3 regions of the Paraburkholderia sp. 22098 genome follow, and region 1 is predicted to be linked to each of the others. Evidence: predicted binding sites of a transcription regulator. Region 1 holds the regulator's gene; each other region holds the start of a gene.
What was found. Region 1 encodes LexA, which represses DNA repair genes until DNA is damaged. Its sites were predicted from a motif close to ACTGTATNNNNATACAGT; they were not measured.
Positions count from the first base shown of each region.

Region 2: the regulator LexA is predicted to act here: its motif matches at 4,471-4,488, upstream of imuA (translesion DNA synthesis-associated protein ImuA).
Region 3: the regulator LexA is predicted to act here: its motif matches at 2,451-2,468, upstream of recA (recombinase RecA).

Region 1 is NZ_JBQEPV010000010.1:95,555-102,472, reverse strand. It holds gene nodI (nodulation factor ABC transporter ATP-binding protein NodI) at 1-831, opposite strand, end outside; gene ACTJLB_RS21570 (universal stress protein) at 1,108-1,572, shown strand; gene ACTJLB_RS21565 (DUF2939 domain-containing protein) at 1,754-2,437, opposite strand; gene ACTJLB_RS21560 (hypothetical protein) at 2,548-2,904, opposite strand; gene lexA (transcriptional repressor LexA) at 3,012-3,662, opposite strand; gene ACTJLB_RS21550 (sulfate ABC transporter substrate-binding protein) at 3,969-5,018, shown strand; gene cysT (sulfate ABC transporter permease subunit CysT) at 5,169-6,065, shown strand; gene cysW (sulfate ABC transporter permease subunit CysW) at 6,062-6,918, shown strand, end outside.
Region 2 is NZ_JBQEPV010000002.1:72,307-79,224, forward strand. It holds gene ACTJLB_RS03910 (HrpF/NolX family T3SS translocon protein) at 1-1,982, shown strand, start outside; gene ACTJLB_RS03915 (hypothetical protein) at 2,026-3,423, shown strand; gene ACTJLB_RS03920 (superoxide dismutase) at 3,665-4,282, shown strand; gene imuA (translesion DNA synthesis-associated protein ImuA) at 4,500-5,207, shown strand; gene ACTJLB_RS03930 (Y-family DNA polymerase) at 5,137-6,618, shown strand; gene ACTJLB_RS03935 (error-prone DNA polymerase) at 6,625-6,918, shown strand, end outside.
Region 3 is NZ_JBQEPV010000003.1:350,140-357,057, forward strand. It holds gene ACTJLB_RS08255 (DUF2889 domain-containing protein) at 1-368, opposite strand, end outside; gene recX (recombination regulator RecX) at 527-1,285, opposite strand; gene recA (recombinase RecA) at 1,293-2,369, opposite strand; gene ACTJLB_RS08270 (response regulator) at 2,606-3,427, shown strand; gene ACTJLB_RS08275 (sensor histidine kinase) at 3,437-4,984, shown strand; gene ACTJLB_RS08280 (MFS transporter) at 5,203-6,861, shown strand.

The DNA of each region.
Region 1 (6,918 bases):
CTGCTTCAGTCTCGCATGCACTGGCCCGGCGTCGTTCACATAACAGAAGAGCGTCTCACCGCTGATCTCGGTTCGCTGTGCGAGCGGCGCAAGCTCATCGCGTAATGCGAACGGATCGGGGCCGAAAATCTCGATGACGTCGCAGCCGATTTCCGACTCGATCAGCTCCCTTGGCGCGCCTTCCGCAATCTTGCGTCCTTCTTCGATCACGCACAGCCGGTCGCATAGCCGCTCGGCTTCTTCCATGAAGTGGGTGGTCAACAGGATCGTCTTGCCACGCGCGAGCAGCGAGCGCAGTCGCTCCCAGATGAGATGGCGTGCCTGCGGGTCGAGGCCGGTAGTCGGCTCGTCCATGATCAACACATCGGGATCGTTGACGAGCGCCCGCGCGAGCGTGAGGCGCCGCTTCATGCCGCCCGACAGTTCGCTCACGCGCGCGTCGGCCTTGCTCTCCAGCCGCGCGAATTCCAGCAGCGACGGCACCATCGCGCGGCATTGCGCGGCGCTCAAGCCGAAGTAGCGGCCGAACACCAGCAGGTTCTCGCGGACGGTAAAGTCGGGATCGAGGTTATCGAACTGCGGCACCACGCCCACGCGCGCCCGCGCGATGCGCGCCCGGCCGGGAATCGGCTCGCCGCACAGGCGGATCGAGCCGGCGTCCGGCGTGGCAATGCCGAGCAGCATGCGCAATGTGGTGGTCTTGCCGGCGCCGTTCGGTCCGAGCAGGCCGAAACACTCACCGACGTCGACATGAAACGACAGTCCGTCGACAACTTTCTTTTCGCCGTAACTTTTTTCAACCTGCTGGAATTCGATAGCGGTGTCGGGCATGGATAGGGATCGAGGCTCAGGCAAAAGAGGCGAATCGACGGGAAGGCTGCTCATTCTAGGTCATCAGCCGGGAAATGGCGGTTTAAGGAGCGCCCCGCGCTGTGGGTTCTTGCACTGCCGCAAAGGCGTCGCCGGCGTTGTCCTCATCGAGTGTGCCTCGTATGCACAAGGCCGGGGCGTGCAGCAATCGCACTTAGCGTTTTCCATCCCTTGCAAGCTGAATTGCGGCGCACCATGATTGATTCAGACCGCGCTTTTGCGGAAAGGGGAAGAACGATGGCGAGCTACCAGAAAATCCTGCTGTGCTACGACGGCTCGCGTGAAGGCCGCAAGGCTCTGCGTTGCGGCGCCGACCTTGCGCTGGATCTGAAGGCGCAAACGCATCTGCTTTCGGTGGTGGACATGCGTTCGAGCATTGCGCAAAGCGCGGGACTGCTGACGGACGTCGCGTGCGGCAGCTTCGAAAAGACCGCGCGGGACATCCTGCAAGAGGGCGTGGACTGGCTGACCGAGCGCGGCGTCAACGCGCAGGGTCACTTTGCGTTCGGCCATCCGATCGACGAGATCGCCAATCTTGCCAACGAGTTGCACGTCGACCTGGTGGTGGTGGGCCACCGTTGCCGCACAGGCTTGTCCCGATGGTGGATGGGTGCCGGCAATACACCGCTGCTCGACCGGGTGTCATGCAGCATTCTGGTCGCGTGCTCTTCAGCGCATGAGCAGCAGCAGGAAGCGGCCTGACGATGCGGTTCGGGCGCACGGCCACCCGCGCCGGGCATGCAGCCTTGGTGCGGGTGGGTGCTCGTGAGCTTTGGTCCGGATGAACGCGGAGGACGGAGTAGCGGGCGGCGCGTGTGCATTACGAGTGCATTGCGTCAGATCGGCCGCGTGCGCGTTCGATGTGTCAAGCCGCGCCTGGCGCTCACTCGTTCAGATTGACCGCCGCCAGCTTCCACGTGAAAAGACCCTCGCGCATGAAGATGGCGGAGTAACGCGCGTCCCCGGCACCGTGCTGGTATGTGACGGCGAACTCGTTGAGGCCGCGGTAGCCGGCTGTGGTTTGCGGCGGTTGGGGCGGGGTGGCCCTATCAACCGCGTTGCCGTTCGGATCACCCGTAGCGCCGCCGGGCGTGCGGCTGTCCGCACCGGACGATGCGGGGGCGGGCGCATTGGCAGCGGGCGGATTGCCGGTCACCGGCGCGGCGTTGGGCCGCTCACCCGGCTCGCCGCGCGGCGGCATGCCGTTCAAAAGCGCAGCCACGCCGTCGGGTGTTGCATACGCGTCGACGAGCGGGCCGATCAACGCGACGCCAATCATCGCGCCGATCGCAGCCAACGGAATACCGTTTCCATGTGAGTCAAGCCGCCGCGTCAGCAAGCCCGTGACTTGCTGCTTCAGGCTCTCGCGCAATGCAGGAAAATCGACATACCGATTCACCGTCTGCGCGTCACGTGCGTCGGCGGCGCGTTTGAGGTTGTTGAGCGCGATATACGGGGAGGCATAAGCGAAGCCCAACGCCGCGATCAGCGCGATCACGATCAACGTGACGGTAAGCGTGACTGCAAGCGGACGGGCGCTGCGCTTCCTGGGTGTTGAAACTGCCATCGAGCGGAAATCTCCATCAGGTGTGATCTAACGTGGACCGCAACCGCGCTGAAACGATCCGTGCGCTGCCACAAACCATGTGAGCGACGCGCCCCACACCTCACAACTCGTCAGGACTCGAACACCGCTCCGTGGACGTTGGTTTCCTCGGCGATGCAACGGTCAATCATGCGGCACACCGCGTCTACAGTGCCGACCATGATGAGCCGCGACGGCCCGTGGTACACGCGCACCGGCGCACGGCGCTCGGGCTCGGCAGTATTGAGCCCCGAGTTCAGCGACACGCGAGCGAATGCCGGCAATGAAGACGGCAACGCAGCCTGCCGGTCGGACCCGCGAGCGGGCAAGTCGAACAGCGACGCGGTAGCAGCCGTGGACGCTTCGATCAGTGAGCAAGGTACCAGCTTGCGCAGATGGCGCAGACGGCCGAACTGGCGAAACGGCAACAGGCGGGCAAGGCGTTCCATGAGTCTCTCCGGGCGATTCAACATGAGTACTGCTTTAGTCGGTGAGCAGGCGAGCGGTTGGCTAATGACGCACTGAGCTTGTCGCTCATTAAGCCAAACCCGTGCTGTCAGAATTCGCCCGGGCGGATAAGCCCGACAGCGATTCCTTCCAGCGCGAAATCCGCACTGCCTGTCTCAACGAAGATGTTCTCGTAATCGGGGTTCTCGGCAATCAACTCGATACCGTTCGCGCGGCGCTTCAGGCGCTTGACCGTGACGTCGTCGCCAAGCCGCGCAATGATGATCTGGCCGTCTTTGGCCTCGCTTCTTTTCTGCACCGCGAGCAGATCGCCGTCGAAGATACCCGCGTCGCGCATGGACAGCCCGCGCACCTTGAGCAGGTAGTCGGGCTTGCTCGAGAAGAGCGCCGGGTCGCACGCATAGTGTTGGGCGATATGTTCCTGCGCGAGGATCGGGCTGCCGGCGGCAACCCGGCCGATGAGCGGCAGCGACAGTTGCATGATGCTGGCGTGCGGCAACGTGAACTGATGCGGCGCCTCGTCCGGGCCAGCAAGCAGGCGAATGCCGCGCGACGCGCCGGCCGCGAGTTCGATCACGCCCTTGCGTGCAAGCGCCCGCAGATGCTCTTCAGCCGAATTGGCCGAGCTGAAGCCCAGTTCGGCGGCGATTTCCGCACGCGTGGGCGGAAAACCGGTGCGCTCTATGGCCCGGCGGATCAGATCGAAAACCTGCTGCTGTCGTGCGGTGAGTTTGGTCATGGCGCCACTGTATGGATGAACAGGTGCCTGTATTTTTATACAGTATCCGGCGCAATTCAAGCTTTACTTTAAGTTTGCGGCTCGACCCCTCGCTGGAACGTCGTAAATCGACGTCAAGACATCCGTTTTCATGCCGCAACGCCTTATCTGGCTGTCATTACCACTTTTGCGTATTAAAAAATGAATAAACATTATTTTTAATGATGAAAGCCCCTGGATAGACTAGCCTCCAGTCGCTCATGTGCACGTGACCCGACGCAAAACAACACACGCTGTTTCAGCGCACCAACATGCGGAGAACTTGGCATGAACAATCACGAAGCGGGCCGGGCAGGCAGGAGCCGAAAACTTATCGCAGCGCTCGCGTTCGGCGCGGCAGCCGCGCTTGGCGTCCTTGGCGCGGCGGGCCAGGCGCAAGCCGCCGACACGACGCTGCTCAATGTGTCCTACGACCCCACTCGCGAGCTCTACCAGGATGTGAACCAGGCTTTCGCCAAAGAATGGAAGGCGAAGACCGGCGAGACCGTCACGTTCAAGCAGTCGCACGGCGGCTCGGGTGCGCAGGCGCGCTCGGTGCTCGACGGCTTGCAGGCCGACGTCGTGACGCTCGCGCTCGCTTATGACATCGACGCCATCGCGAACAAGGGTTTGATCGATAAAGGCTGGCAGAAGCGCTTGCCCGACAACGCGTCGCCGTATACGTCGACGATCGTGTTTCTGGTGCGCAAGGGCAATCCCAAGCACATCAAGGATTGGGACGATCTGACCAAACCCGGCGTGTCGATCGTGACGCCGAATCCGAAGACCTCGGGCGGCGCGCGCTGGAACTATCTCGCGGCATGGGCGTATGCAGCGCATCAGCCGGGCGGCAATGAGCAGAAGGCCAAGGAGTTTGTCGGCAAGCTGTACAAGAATGCCGGCGTGCTCGATTCCGGAGCGCGCGGCGCGACCACCAGCTTCGTGCAACGCGGCATCGGCGACGTGCTGATTGCGTGGGAAAACGAGGCGTTTCTGTCGCTGAAGGAATTCGGTCCGGACAAGTTCGAAATCGTCGTGCCGTCCGTGAGCATTCTGGCCGAGCCGCCGGTGGCGGTGGTAGATAAGGTCGTCGACAAACATGGCACGCGCAAGCTGGCCGAAGCGTATCTGAACTTCCTGTACAGCGAGCAGGGCCAGGAAATCGCGGCGAAGAACTTCTACCGTCCGCGTTCGAACAAGGTTCCGGCCGAACTGACCTCGAAGTTTCCGAAGCTGAAGCTGTACACGGTCGACGATTCGTTCGGCGGCTGGGCCAACGCGCAGAAGACGCACTTTGCCGACGGCGGCGTGTTCGATTCGATCTACCAGCCTCAGTAACACCGCCCATGTCCGCGCCGCGGCAGGCGCGAACCGAGGCAACGTGACGCGCCACGGCGCGTCACTTTCCGGAGCGCGCCGCTGGCGCGCTTTTGGCCGATCAGGACCAGGCGGCCGGCAACACGAGCATCAACCGAAAGAGTATCGAGCATGACCACGTTGACCTTCCGCAAACCAAGCGCCTTGCCCGGTTTCGGCCTGACACTCGGCATCACGGTGGCTTATCTGAGCCTCGTGGTGCTGATTCCGCTCGCGGCGACTTTTCTGAAGACAGCCACCCTCGACTGGAGTCAGTTCGTGCGCGCCGTCAGCTCGCCGCGCGTGCTGGCCTCGTACCGGCTGACGTTCTTCTCCGCGCTCGGCGGCGCACTGATCAACGCGGTGTTCGGCTTTCTGGTCGCATGGGTGCTCGTGCGGTACAGGTTTCCGTTCAAGCGCATCGTCGACGCCGTGGTCGATCTGCCGTTCGCACTGCCCACGTCGGTGGCCGGCATTTCGCTCGCGGCCGTGTACGCGGGCAACGGCTGGATTGGACAGTTCCTGGAGCCGCTCGGTCTGAAGGTCGCATTTACGCCGGTGGGCGTGCTCGTCGCACTGACCTTTATCGGTTTGCCGTTCGTCGTGCGCACGGTGCAGCCGGTGCTCGAAGAGTTCGAGCGCGAGCAGGAAGAGGCTGCTGCTTGCCTCGGCGCATCGCGCTGGCTGACGTTTCGCCGCGTGGTGTTGCCGGCCGTGTTGCCGGCACTGCTGACGGGCTTTGCGCTCGCGTTCGCGCGCGCACTAGGCGAATACGGCTCGGTCATTTTCATTGCAGGCAATGTGCCGATGAAGTCGGAAATCACATCGCTGCTGATCATCACGAAGCTCGAGCAGTATGACTACGCCGGCGCGACGGCGCTTGCCGTCGTGATGCTCGTAGTCTCGTTCCTGATGCTGCTTTTCATCAATACGCTGCAGTGGTATCTGCAGCGCCGCACGAGCCGCGGCAACGCAGGTCCGGCGCCTGGCGCCGCGAGCGTTGCAAGCATTGGCGGAGGTGCGCAATGAGCCGCCATTCGGCAGGTCACGTCGATAACGCCGACGGCGTCACGCCGCACGCCGTGGCTCCGCGCGCGCCACTGAACATTGCGCGCCGGCCCGATCCGGTCACCGAACCGCCGCTTGTCCGCTGGATTCTGACCGGCATTGCGCTGCTGTTTCTCGGGCTCTTTCTCGTCGTGCCGCTCGTCGCCGTGTTTTATCAGGCGTTGAACAAGGGGCTTGGTTTTTATCTGGAGTCGCTCGCCGATCCGGATGCGCTGGCGGCCATCAAGCTGACGGCAATTACAGCGGGAATCGCCGTGCCTCTCAATCTGGTGTTCGGCCTCGCGGCTTCGTGGTGCATCGCGAAGTTCGAGTTTCGCGGCAAGGCGCTCCTCACCACGTTGATCGATCTGCCGTTCTCGGTTTCGCCCGTCATCTCGGGTCTCATCTACGTGTTGATGTTCGGCGCGCAAGGATGGTTCGGTCCGTGGCTGCAAGCGCATAACGTGCAGATCATCTTCGCCGTGCCCGGCATTGTGCTCGCGACAATCTTCGTGACGTTCCCGTTCGTCGCGCGCGAACTGATCCCGCTGATGCAGGCGCAAGGCAACGACGAAGAGGAAGCCGCGCATGTGCTCGGCGCGTCCGGCTGGCAGATCTTTCGCCGCGTCACGCTGCCCAATGTGAAATGGGGCCTGCTGTACGGCGTGATTCTGTGCAACGCCCGCGCGATGGGCGAGTTCGGCGCGGTGTCGGTCGTATCGGGCCATATTCGCGGCCAGACGGACACCATGCCGCTGCACGTCGAAATTCTCTACAACGAATACAACTTCTCGGCGGCGTTCGCCGTGGCGTCGGTGCTGGCCTTGCTCGCACT
Region 2 (6,918 bases), on a different contig from region 1:
ATGCGTCGTCGGCTGGAGGCAAGGCGCCGGGCGCCCCTGACGGCCAGACCGTGCCGCGCGGACTCGTGCTGCGCAATCTCGCGCAAGCGGGCGGCGCTCAGCCGAACGCGAGCGGACCCATGTTGCGCAACACGATGCAACCGGCGGACGGTCAGCGCGCCGACGCTGCCGGCGATGACAGCGGCGCGGCCGCGCCGGTCGCCGCGCAACCCGAGCCCGCCAATACAGCGGCGGCCGACGCCGACGCGAGCGCGTCCCCGGCATCGCCCGCACCCACGCCGGAAGAACAGCAGGCTCAGCAACTCGCCCAACGGCGCTCGAACACGTTGAGCGTGCTCGACGCGCACTCGAAGGAACTGGGCACGATGAGCTTCTCCGATCTCGACAAGAAGATCGACGATCCGAAGACGCCGCCCGACCTGAAGCAGGCGCTGCAATCGCTGAAGAACGATCCCGACTTGCAGAAGCAACTCGACGGCGCATTGAACGGCAAGTCGGACGGCAAGTTCATCGCAGGCGACATAAAGCGCACACTCGCGGACCAGCAGCTGGCCGCGTCGCCGGATCGTGCAAACGCGCTCAACGTGTTGCAGCGTCACGAGGGCGAACTCGGCACGCTCAAGTTCTCGGATCTCGACAAGAAGATCAACGATCCGAAAACGCCGCCCGATCTGAAGGCGGCATTGCAAACGGTAAAGAACGATCCCGGCTTGCAGCAGATGCTGGACTCGGGCAAGAACGGCAAGACGGACGGCAAGTTCAGTGGCGGCGACGTGAAAGCGCTTTCGAACTCCCCCACGTTGATCGCGATGAACCAGAAGCAGGCCAGTTCGTTCGAGAAGAACTACATTCCGTCGGACGACACCAGCGGCGCGAAGCAGGGCCGCCCCATGACCGCTAACGACGCCGAGCGCGAGCTGTACCGCTATTCCGACAACCTGCCCGACCCGGTGACGAAGGACTCATTGCAGCAGATCGTCGACGGAACGGGCAGCGAGGGAAAGCGCCCGCCTCAAGTGATCGCGGCCGCCCAGTATTACCTCGATCATCCGGACGACTGGCAGAAGCTCGCAGGCAACGCCGACGGCAAGGTCAAACGCGGCAAGCTGGAAGACGCGATTTCATCGAACGTCGAATTGAATGCAGACGAAACCGCCACCGTGAAAACAATGCAGGCGAATTCCGACGCGTTCTTCAAGGACGGAAACCTGACGCGCGACAAGCTCAAGACCTTGTCGAACGATCCGAACCCCGACGTCGCGAAAGCCGCGAAGCAGCTGCTCAACGATCCGATGCTGTTCGGCATGATGGACAACGCGCTGCACGGCAATAGCGGCTCTTTTTTCCACGCCGCCGACGACGGCAAGATTTCGAAAAAGGACTTCGACAAATTCACCTCGACGATGAACAAAACGCCCGCGCCGACCTACGCGACTCAGGCGCCGTCGAGCGCTGAGGACGCGAGCGCGGTCGCCGCGATGCAGGACGGCGAAGCCGACCAGCCGGACACGAAAGCAAAGAAGGGCGGCCAGTTCCAGGACTTCCTGCACGGACTTCTCACGATCGCCTCGAAGATCGAGGGTGTTGTGTCGAAGGTGCTCGGCGTGATCGCCGATCTCAAGATTCCGCTTATCAGCCAGCTGGCGGCAGCGGGCTCGGTTGGCGCGCAGGCGCTTTCGAGCGGCTACGAACTCGCCGACACCGCGCTCGAAGGCGGCGACATGAAGCAGGCCGGCATCAAGGCCGGCTTCGATGTGGGCGGCGCGGCCCTCGGCGCGCTGACCGTGCCGGGTGCGGGCACGGCGCTCAAGGGCGCGGAGTCGGCCGCACTGAACGCGGCGTATCAGGCCAACAAAGGTGTGATCAACAAAGCGGCCGCGAAGGAAGCGGGTAAGCAGATCGCCAAGGACGGCGCGAAGGAAGTTGCCGGAACCGAGTACGACGATCACAAGGACGATTTGAATCTTCCGGGCGCGGCCTGATAGCAGCGATGCACCGCGAGATCACGCGGATTGGAGAAAGACGATGCTGAAAGGGATTCCCTTGGATCACAGGGTGCCCGACGGGCGGGCGAACAGTAGTGCGGCCACTAATGCGAACGCTAATGCGACCGGTGAGGTGACGGATAAAGCGGCCGGTGACAGACCGCTTGCGCAGTCGTCAGGAGCGAAGCCGCGCAGTGCGCGCGAGCCGTCGGCGGCGCTGGCAAATTTGCCGGACAAAAGCAACGGCTCACCTGGGCCGCTTAAAGTACGGGCGTCGAAGAGCGCCGCTTCGGCGTCGAAGTCCGGGTCGCGCATCGAGCCCGACGACAACGCGCAGTTGCTCCACGAGCAGATAACCGGCGCTGTGAAGTCCGGCGGACTTCGTGCGTGGAGCTTGCAGACCCAGGGCGGCGCCCCGAAGGTCGCGCCAGAAGACGTTGCGGAGCAGTGGAAATACTCCAGGAATGACTCCGATAGTCAACGGACTTCGACGCGACTCGCGGGCTTCATTCTGGACGGGAATCCGAAGTTGCACGGAACCGAGTTGCAGGCCGTTGCGTCCCGTGCGAGCAATCGCATTGTGATGTCGATGAACAATGGCGAAGCGAACGAGAAGCTCCAGAGGCGTTACGGCGATGCAGCGAGGCTCAAGGACCATCTCGGCGAATTCATTGCCGAAAAACTTCGTACTGCGCCGCAAAGCGGTGCTTCGCCGTTGCTCAATACAGACGACAAGCTGCGCCGCGCGCAGAAGCTGTTCAACTGGCTCGGCGAAAATCCCGATGTCGTCCTGACCGTGACCGACAACCCGTCCCGGCACCACGCCGAGATCAGTGTGAGGCTGACGATCGAAAAGAACTATCCCGAGATGTTGAAGGAAGGTCGCGCCGCGGGTTCCAAGCCGCCGTGCCTTGGTTGCGTCTTGTGGTTCAACGACCGCGACGAGCTGACGGAATATCAGGACGAAGAGCAAAAGGTCCCGGCAGGTCCGCTGTTTCTCACGCCCGATAGTGGCTTGCGCACGCAGTTCGCAACACACGGGGTCGAGCCGATGGGTGCTGTGACGCCTGCTGTCATCGGCGAGGTCGCGGACACCGTCAAGCGCCAGGTGTCCGGTCTGAAGCTCGACATACGTCCGGTAACGAGTGGCAGAACCGACAACATCCCGCGCTCGCCGACAGACGACGAACCGGACACGGCGGATTACACGAAGGCGTTCGAATTCGGCAAGCCGCTCTTCGAGCAGAAGCTCGCTGCGAAGCAGAAGGTCCATGCGAAGCAGAAGCGCGTTTTGAATCAGCAGAACGACGCGAAGCAGAAGACCGACACGAAGCAGAAGATCGACGCGAAGCAGAAGACCGAAGCGAAGCAGAAGACCGAAGCGAAGCAGCAGAGCGACGCGCCGCAAGGCTCCGGATCGTCCCAATCGTCCCGTTAGAAGCCGGCAAATAATTCCCCGCCGCGATGGAATAGCCAGATAGCGTGGAATGTTGTGTGAGTGCGGCGGACATCATGAGCGCCGCGCCACATTACTGGGGATTTCAAACATGCTCAAATCGTCTTTGTCGCGCCGTCGTCTGATGGCAACCGGATCGCTGGCGTCAGTCGGTGTGCTGCTTTCGAAGATGTCATTCGGCGCGAGCACGCAGGCCGCTACAACGGCTGCAAGCTCGCGTGGGGTGCCGGCGTATCTCGGCGCGTCGCCGCAAACTCTGCCGCCGTTGCCGTGGGCGGACAACGCGCTCGAACCGGTTATCTCGGCGCGTACGATCGGGATTCACTACGGCAAACATCATCGTGCGTACTTCGACAATCTGCACAAGCTGCTGGCCGGCACGCCGCTCGCCAATGCGTCGCTCGAAGAGTTGATCATGCAGTCGCACGATCAGCCGGCGCTCGTCGACGTGTTCAACAACGCAGCGCAGGCGTGGAATCACAATTTCTACTGGAACTCGCTCAGTCCGGATGCGAGTGCGCCGAGCGAGAAGCTACAGGCGGCGATCCAGCGCAAGTTCGGCTCCACGGAGGCGTTGACCAAAGCATTGGTGGCCACTTCGGCGTCGCAATTCGGCAGCGGCTGGGGATGGCTGGTGGTCGATCGAGGCGAACTCGCGGTGGTGAAGACGAGCAATGCGGAAACCCCGTTCACGCGCGGTCAGGTGCCGCTGCTGACGGTGGATGTGTGGGAGCACGCCTATTACCTCGATTATCAGAATCGCCGGCCGGATTATTTGGTCGCGACCGTGTCGCGTCATTTGAACTGGGCGTTTGCTTCGGCGAATCTGGATCGGGTTTGATCCCAGCGCTTCAGCCCGTTCATTGAGATTCAGACCGCACATCGCCGCAATGGCGGTGTGCGTCGGGAAGTGCCTGCTGTATGGCGTTTTCTCTGGAATGGATGGCCCACGAGCTTGGGTACACACCTGTCCCTCCATTCGTTCCCAAAAAAAGTGCCTGTTCCCCGTCGCGAAAATCCGTGTAGGATACTGTACATCCATACAGGTTTTTTCGTCCATGACTGCCTCTTCTCCACCGCCCGAAGCGATACACCCGTCCCTGTGGCGGGCGTCCCAGCTTGCGCGCGGCCGGGGGCAGGTGGTCGACACCGGCTACCCGGCGCTATCGGCTGAACTGCCTGGTGGCGGCTGGCCAGTGGGCGCACTGGTCGACCTGCTCGTGCAGCAGCCGGGTGTAGGCGAACTGCGGCTGCTACGCCCGGCACTCAGTGCCGCGGGCAACCGGCCCATTGCGTTCGTCCAGCCCCCGCATACACCGGACGGCCTCGGGCTCAGCTACATCGGCCTGTCGCTTGAGCAGGTGCTGCGCGTCAAGGCGCAGAAAACGGCGGACGCGCTGTGGTCGGCAGAACAGATTCTGCGTGCCGGCAGTTGCGGTGCGCTGATTTTCTGGGCGCAGTATGCGCAGGCTTCGTCGCTTCGGCGCCTGCATCTGGCGGCGCAGTCGTCGGAGACGCTTTTCGTCATGGTGCGGCCGCTCGCGAGCGCTCAGGACGCGTCGCCGGCGCTATTGCGGCTGGCGCTCAAACCATCTGCCGACGGCCTGACCGTCGACATCGTGAAACGACGAGGGCCCTCGCGCGCGGAGCCCCTGTCGATTCCCCTTCAACCCACTCCTGTTCTGCTGTCACGACATGCGCGTCTTCCTCGCCGTTCACCTGCCGAAGTTGCCGCTCGAAGTTTTCAGGCCGAAGTGGTCGCCTGAGCCCGCTCACGGCAGTGTCGTGCTCGAGAAGGACAAGGTCGTGATTGCGGACAGCGTCGCGCGCGCGGCCGGAGTGAGGCTCGGCATGAAACGCGGGGGCGTGCTCACGCTGTCGCCCGAGACGGACATGCACGAACGCGACTTCGCCCGCGAACAGTCCGCACAACGCGAGGTCGGCGTGGCGCTAATGCGCTTTTCGCCCGAAGTCGCGCTGCTCGATGAAGCGACCGTCGTCGTGGAAATAGGCGCGAGCCTGCGCCTCTTTGGCGGACTGCTTGCGCTGTGCCGCGAGGCGAAGGCGCTGCTTGCCACGCTCGGTCTCACCGCGCGCGTGAGCGCCGCGCCGACCGGCCAGGGCGCGTGGCTGCTGGCGCGATATGCGAAGGGGCGGGGCGCGCGGCGCGTGCTGAAGCTGTCCACGCTCGAGCAGCGCCTCGCCGCGTTGCCCATGATCGCGGTCCCCGAGGTGCGCGAGTTCGCCGACTGGTTCGCGGGGCTCGGCTGCGAAACCATCGCCGACATTCGCCGGCTGCCGCGCGCCGGGTTGCAGCGGCGCTGCGGAGAACACCTGCTCGATTCGCTCGACCGCGCATTCGGCACCGCACCGGAACTCTTCGACTGGCTCGAATTGCCGCCCACGTTTTCCGCGCGCATCGAAATGCCTGACCGGCTCGAACATGCGGACGGCGCCGTGTTCGGCGCGCATCGGCTGATCGTGCAGTTGTGCGGCTGGCTCTGCGCAAAGCAGTTGGCGGTCACCGCAATACGTTTGTTGCTGGAGCACGAGCGGGGGCGCGACGCCATTGAACCCACCACCATCGACATTGCCCTCGGCGAGCCAACGTGGCGTGAAGAACACCTGGTGAGGCTGCTGAAGGAGCGCTTGCATCGCATCGAGCTCACCGCGCCGGTTATCGCATTGCGTCTGGACGCCTCGAAAGTGGAGTCTGCTGCGCCGGCTTCCGATACGCTTTTTCCCGAGCCCGGCGGCTCAAAGGAAGATCATGCACGGCTACTCGAACTGCTGGTCGCGCGGCTGGGTGACGAGAACGTGCTGCGGCCCGCGCCGAGTCCCGACCATCGGCCGGAAGTCGCCAACTGCTGGGTGCCGGTGACGCAACCGGTGAAGCCCGCAGTCATACCGGAAGGCTTGCCGAGGCCCACGTGGATGCTCGATACGCCGGTGCGCTTGATAATGCGCCAGCATCGTCCGTTCTATGGCTCGCCGCTGCGCATGGTGTCGCCGGGGGAGCGTATCGAGGCGGGCTGGTTCGACGGCGAACTCGTGACACGCGACTACTTCGTCGCTCAGGCCGACGACCAGAGCTGCTACTGGATTTACCGCGAACGTGTCAGCAGCCGCGACGCCGAAGAAGACCAGCGGTGGTTCCTTCATGGCCTTTTCGGATGACGCGCCATGGATGCCACCTTCAGCATGCTGCCGGCGTATGCCGAGCTTTTCTGCCTCTCCAATTTTTCGTTTCTGCGTGGCGCGTCGCACGCCGAGGAACTCGCTGAGCGCGCCGCGCAACTGGGCTACTCGGCGCTTGCCATTACCGACGAGTGCTCGCTTGCCGGTGTGGTGCGCGCGCACGTCGCGGCGAAAGAAGCGAAGCTGCCGTTTATCGTCGGCTCCTACTTTCGTCTGGTGAACGCCGACGGCTCGCCGGCATTCGGACTCATCCTGCTGGCGAAAAATCGCGAGGGCTAC
Region 3 (6,918 bases), on a different contig from region 1:
AGATGCGTGCAACCAGCCGTGCCGGCCAGCAAACGGGCAGCATCGCGACGGAAGTTGTGAAGGAGATTGAGCCCGATGAGGGCACGGTAGGCAGGATTGCTGGCTTGGCATAGCCCGGGATAGGGCACCCAGTCGGACGACGCCTCGGCGTCGACGACATTGAGCTTGCGATCGATGGTGATGCGAAGCCAGAGTTCATGGATCGGTTGACCATTGGGCCGGACGCCCGACGCAAGCGCCACATCGCGTGGCTTTTCGTCGGTCAAGCACGCTTCCACATCCCACAGGCCATCGGCTCGCTCAAAAGCTTCCGCTCTGATTGCGCGGCGATGGCGCAATTGACGGGGCACTGGCGAGGAAAGCGGCATGCGGAAAGGAAAGGCCGAATTGGAAAACGCGTGAATTTTAGCATACTGGGTATTTGAGACAGCCCCGAATGCGGCGAAACGGCCTGCAGGCCGCCCAGAGCCGGTTTCGTGCTCGACGACCCTGTGCGCGCGGTCGCGGACTACGCCCGAGCTTGCGCCTATTCACCGCTCCATTCTTCGTCGATGCCCTTGAGGATTTTGCCGATGGTGGCGCCCGAAAAACCGCGCGATGCGAGAAAACGCGCCTGCTTCGCGCGCTCGGCCGATGTCTGCGGAAGTTCGCCGAACTTCTTGCGCCACACCGCTTGGGCGCGCGCAAGCTCGGTTTCGCGCAATTGGGCGCTCGCCTCTTCGACTAGCGTTTGATCGACAGAATGCTGCTTCAATTCGCCGACGATCCGGCTCGTGCCCATTCGCGACGACCGGCGATGAATCAGACTTTCGGTGAAACGCGAATCGGACAGCCAGTTCTCGGCTTCTAGCGTATCAAGCAGCGTATCGAGCGAGTCGTTCTCTTCGACGAACGGCTTCAGCTTACGTGCAAGTTCGCTGCGGCTATATTCGCGACGAGACAGATAGCCGAGCGCGCGCCCCTTAAGCGAACGTGCGGGACGTTGGGATTTTTTCGCTTCGTTTTGCCCGGACTTCGCGTCGGCGGACGCTCCGCGTGAGTCACGTGAGCGGCTATACGTGGGCTCGGTAGCCGTGGCATTTCCTGCAATCTCGAATGGGTCCGAGAAATCTGCGGAATTTGGGCTAGCAGGCGGTTTGTGAGACTGGGCGCGCCGCGGGCCACGGCCCGCAGCGCGATCATGCGCGTCGAACGATTCGGACGGATCGACCGACTCGTTCTCGTCATTACGCGGGCCGCCCGCGTTGCGTCCGGTATCGGACAGTGGCCGGCCCTTGCGTATCACGTAATGGTTACTCTTCTTCGCCCGCGACTTCTGCGCCTGCGCCGGTCACCGCTTCAGCCATTGCATTCACGCCGAGCGATTCGCGGATACGGTTCTCGATTTCACGAGCGATGTCCGGATTCTCGCGCAGGAATTCGCGCGCGTTGTCCTTACCCTGGCCGATACGCTCACCGTTATAGCTGTACCACGCGCCGGCCTTGTCGACGATCTTGGCTTGCACGCCCAAGTCGATGACTTCGCCCTGACGCGAAATACCCTCGCCGTACAGGATGTCGAAAATCGCCTCGCGGAACGGTGGGGACACCTTGTTCTTGACCACCTTCACGCGTGTTTCGTTGCCGATCACTTCGTCGTTCTTCTTGATCGAACCGATGCGGCGAATATCCAGACGCACCGACGCGTAGAACTTCAGCGCGTTACCACCCGTAGTGGTTTCCGGGTTGCCGAACATCACGCCGATCTTCATGCGGATCTGGTTGATGAAGATCACGAGGCAATTCGTGCGCTTGATCGTGCCAGTGAGTTTGCGCAGCGCCTGCGACATGAGACGCGCTTGCAGACCCGGCAGCGAATCGCCCATTTCGCCTTCGATTTCAGCCTTCGGCACGAGCGCCGCGACCGAGTCGATCACGATCATGTCGATCGAGCCCGAACGCACCAGTGCGTCGGCAATTTCCAGCGCCTGTTCACCCGTGTCCGGTTGCGAAACCAGCAGGTCGTTCACGTTCACGCCGAGCTTGCCCGCGTACTGGATATCCAGCGCATGTTCCGCGTCGATAAACGCTGCCGTGCCGCCGAGCTTTTGCATTTCAGCAATAACTTGCAGCGTCAACGTGGTTTTACCCGACGACTCCGGACCGTAAATTTCAACCACGCGGCCACGCGGCAAACCGCCGACGCCAAGTGCGATGTCGAGGCCGAGCGATCCCGTTGAAACGACCTGGATGTCTTCGACTACCTCACCTGCGCCGAGCCGCATGACCGACCCTTTGCCGAACTGCTTTTCGATCTGCGCGAGGGCGGCAGCGAGTGCCTTGCTCTTTTCAGCAGTCAGTCCAGCCGAGCCTTTCTTGCTTTCTTCCATGAATCGTCCTTTGCTATGATGAACGGCGTCTGAGGCAGATGTGCGGCCCACCTTTTGAAGGACAGCACACGAAACCCAGACACTGTATAAAAAAACAGTGGTTTTGGCAAGCGCGATTCTCATGCGAACGCGCATGTTTACCGCCGCGCAGCCCAAACCACCCACAATAATTTTCGGAGACCGCTGTGCGCCGCGGGGACACCCGAGGTGCCGGCCAAGCCTTGAGCTGGCGCACCATGCGAATTCTGATTGCCGAAGACGACAGCATACTCGCGGACGGTCTGGTTCGATCACTCCGCCAATCGGCCTATGCCGTCGATCACGTGAAGAGCGGCGTGGAGGCCGATACCGCGCTGTCCATGCAAAGTTTCGACCTGCTGATTCTCGATCTCGGCCTGCCGCGCATGTCCGGACTCGAGGTGCTACGCCGCTTGCGCGCCCGCAACTCCAATCTGCCCGTACTCATCCTGACCGCCGCGGACAGCGTCGACGAACGGGTCAAAGGCCTCGATCTCGGCGCCGACGACTACATGGCCAAGCCGTTCGCGCTCAACGAACTCGAAGCGCGGGTGCGCGCGCTGACGCGGCGCGGTGCGGGCGGCGGCCCGACGGTCGTGCGGCACGGTTCGCTGTCGTTCGACCAGGTGGGCCGGATCGCCTATATCAACGAGCAGGTGATCGAGCTTTCGGCGCGTGAACTCGGACTGCTCGAAGTACTGCTGCAGCGAATCGGGCGTCTGGTTTCGAAGGAGCAACTCGTCGATCATCTGTGCGAATGGGGCGAGGAAGTCAGCAACAACGCGATCGAGGTCTACGTGCACCGGCTGCGCAAGAAGATCGAGCCGAGCGGCGTGCGCATCATTACTGTGCGCGGGCTCGGTTACTGTCTCGAGAAGGCGGTCGCGCCGGCAAACCTCAATACGAACGCCGCGTCCGCGCCCGCTGAGCCCGAACCCGAGCCGCCTTCTTCGCCTTCTTCGCCTTCTTCGCCTTCTTCGCCTTCTTCGCCTTCGTCGCCGCAGTCAGACGGGATGCCGGCGAGCCACCACTACAAATAGAGCACACCCATGTCCGCACGCGCCGATCGCGCGACGGCCCGCGCGGCGGATCTCGACGAGGCGCGCGACGAGCGCTACGCCAATCCGTTCGCTCCGCCCGACGAAACCGAAACCGCCGCCGAGGCCCGCCCGCGCTCGCTGTTCGGCGAAATTCTCGACTGGATGCTCGCGCCGCTGTTGCTGTTGTGGCCGATGAGTCTCGCGGTGACTTATCTGGTCGCCAAGTCGATCGCGAACGGACCGTTCGACCGCGCGCTCGAAACCGACGCTTATGTGCTCGCGCGCCAGATCCACCCGGTGAACGGCGTGGCCGAACTGACGCTGCCCGACTCCACACGCGACTTTTTGCGCACGGACAACGTCGACAGTGTTTTCTATCAGGTGCTCGGCACGCGAGGCGAACTGGTGGCCGGCGAGCGCGACATGCCGCTGCCGCACGAAGAAGACCGGCCGCAACCGGGGCTCGTCGCATTTCGCGACGACATGCTGCGCGGCAACGACATCCGCGTGGCTTATACGACGGTCGAGTTTCCGCAGACGCCCGGCGCGGAGCCCGTGCTCGTGCAGGTCGCCGAGACGCTCGACAAACGCAGTCAGCTTGCCAACGACATCATCAAAGGCGTGATCCTGCCGCAGTTCGTGATCCTGCCGCTCGCCATCCTGCTCGTGTGGTTCGGCCTGTCGCGTGGTCTCGCGCCGCTGCACGCATTGCAGGCGCATATCCGCGCGCGGCGCCCCGACGACCTGTCGCCGCTGGAAGCGCGTCGCGCGCCTCCGGAAATCGAGCCGCTCGTCACGTCGTTCAACGATCTGCTGACGCGCCTCGAACAGAACATGGAATTGCAAAAGCGCTTTATCGCCGACGCCGCGCATCAGATGAAGACGCCGCTTGCCGGCCTGCGGACCCAGGCGGAGCTGGCGTTGCGGCAGGACGCGTCGGCGGAAGTGCATCGCTCGCTCGAGCAGATCGCGACGAGTTCGGAACACGCGGCCCGCCTCGTCACGCAGTTGCTGGCGCTCGCTCGCGCGGAGAACCGCATGTCCGGACAGATTTTTACGCCGGTGGAAGTGACAGAAGTGGCCCGCAACGCCGTGCGCGACTGGGTACAGGCCGCGTTCGCCAAACAGATGGATCTCGGCTACGAAGCGCCGGAAGAGCCCGTCGAAGTCGAAGGCAATCCCGTCATGCTGCGCGAAATGTTGTCGAATCTCATCGACAACGCCATTCGCTACACGCCGGCGGGCGGCCGCATCACGGTCAGGGTGCGGCACGAGAAAGCCGCGCGGCTCGTGCATCTGGAGGTGGAAGACACAGGCCTCGGCATTCCCGTGGCCGAACGGTCGCGAGTGATCGAGCGGTTCTACCGGATTCTCGGCCGTGAGGGCGACGGCAGTGGCCTCGGGCTTGCGATCGTTCGCGAGATTGCGACGATGCACGGCGGCGAGCTGACTATCGACGACAACGTCTATCAAAACTCGCCGCGGCTCGCAGGCACGCTCGTACGTGTCAGTTTGCATGTGCTGGAACGGGGCAGGACTTACCCTAACGCGAACTGACCGCGACGGGCGCCAGATAGCGAGATGGGCGGCGTTCATGCAACCCTACGCGACATTGCATGCCAGTTGACGGATGTTCACGACATTCCGCCGGCGCGTGAAAAGCTGCAGTAGCAGCCGTTCATGTCAGAAGGCCGTAAGTTTTCACTCCAATAATCGGTTGCACGGGAACGCCGCGGGCCGGCGCACCGCGTGCATATCAATATTGGAGACGACATATGGCTACCGTTGGCGGACACATTTCGCCCGTGCCCATGACGCGCGATGAGAAGCGGGTGATCTTCGCATCGTCGCTAGGTACGGTTTTCGAGTGGTACGACTTCTATCTGGCCGGTTCGCTCGCGGCCTTCATCAGCAAGAGCTTTTTCTCGGGCGTCAATCCGACTGCGGGCTTCATCTTCACGCTGCTCAGTTTCGCCGCGGGTTTCGCAGTCCGGCCGTTCGGCGCGGTGGTGTTCGGACGGCTCGGCGATATGGTCGGCCGCAAGTACACGTTCCTTGTCACCATCGTGATCATGGGTCTGTCGACCTTCCTGGTCGGCTTCCTGCCCGGCTATGCGGCGATCGGCATTGCTTCGCCGGTGATTTTCATCGCGATGCGCATGCTGCAAGGCCTCGCACTCGGCGGCGAATATGGCGGCGCTGCAACCTATGTGGCCGAACACGCGCCGCCGGGACGTCGCGGCTTCTACACCGCGTGGATCCAGACGACTGCCACGCTCGGCCTGTTCCTCTCGCTGCTGGTCATTCTCGGCGTGCGCACGGCAATGGGCGAAGACGCGTTCGGCGCGTGGGGCTGGCGAATTCCGTTCATCGCGTCGATCCTCCTGCTCGGTGTTTCGGTGTGGATCCGCCTGCAACTGCACGAATCGCCGGTGTTCGAGCGCATCAAAGCCGAAGGCAAGACGTCCAAGGCACCGCTTTCCGAGGCTTTCGGCCAGTGGAAGAACCTGAAGGTCGTGATTCTCGCGCTGATCGGGCTGACCGCCGGCCAGGCCGTGGTCTGGTACACGGGCCAGTTCTACACGCTGTTCTTCCTGACGCAGACGCTGAAGGTGGACGGCGCGACGGCCAACATCATGATCGCCATTGCGCTTCTCATCGGCACGCCCTTCTTCCTGTTCTTCGGCTCGCTGTCGGACCGGATCGGCCGCAAGCCGATCATCATGGCCGGCCTGCTGATCGCCGCACTCACGTACTTCCCGCTGTTCAAGGCGCTGACGCACTATGTCAACCCGGCGCTTGAAACGGCCACGGCGAAGGCGCCGATCGTTGTGATCGCAAACCCGGACGAATGCTCGTTCCAGTTCAATCCGGTCGGCACGTCGAAGTTCACGAGTTCGTGCGACATCGCGAAGAGCGCGCTTTCGAAGTCCGGCTTGAACTACGAAAACGTCGCGGCTCCGGTGGGCACGCTTGCGCAGATCAAGGTCGGCGATACGGTGGTCTCCACCTATGACGGCAAAGCCGCCGACGCCAAAGATCAGGGCAAGGTGTTCGACAAGTCGCTTTCGACGACGCTGAAGTCCGCCGGCTATCCGCCGAAGGCCGACTCTTCGCAGATCAACTGGCCGATGAGCGTGGTGATTCTGACGATCCTCGTGATCTACGTGACGATGGTCTACGGACCAATCGCGGCGATGCTGGTCGAGATGTTCCCCACGCGAATCCGCTATACGTCGATGTCGCTTCCCTATCACATCGGCAACGGCTGGTTCGGCGGCTTCCTGCCGGCCACGGCGTTTGCGATCGTCGCGGCGAAGGGCAATATCTACTCGGGCTTGTGGTATCCGATCGTGATCGCGCTCATTACCTTCGTGATCGGCATGCTGTTCGTCCGTGAAACCAAAGACTCGGACATCTACGCAAAGGATTGAGGCGCCCTCTCCGGGCGGCAACTGAAAAAGTTGGGCGCCGGGGGTTGACAGCCCTCG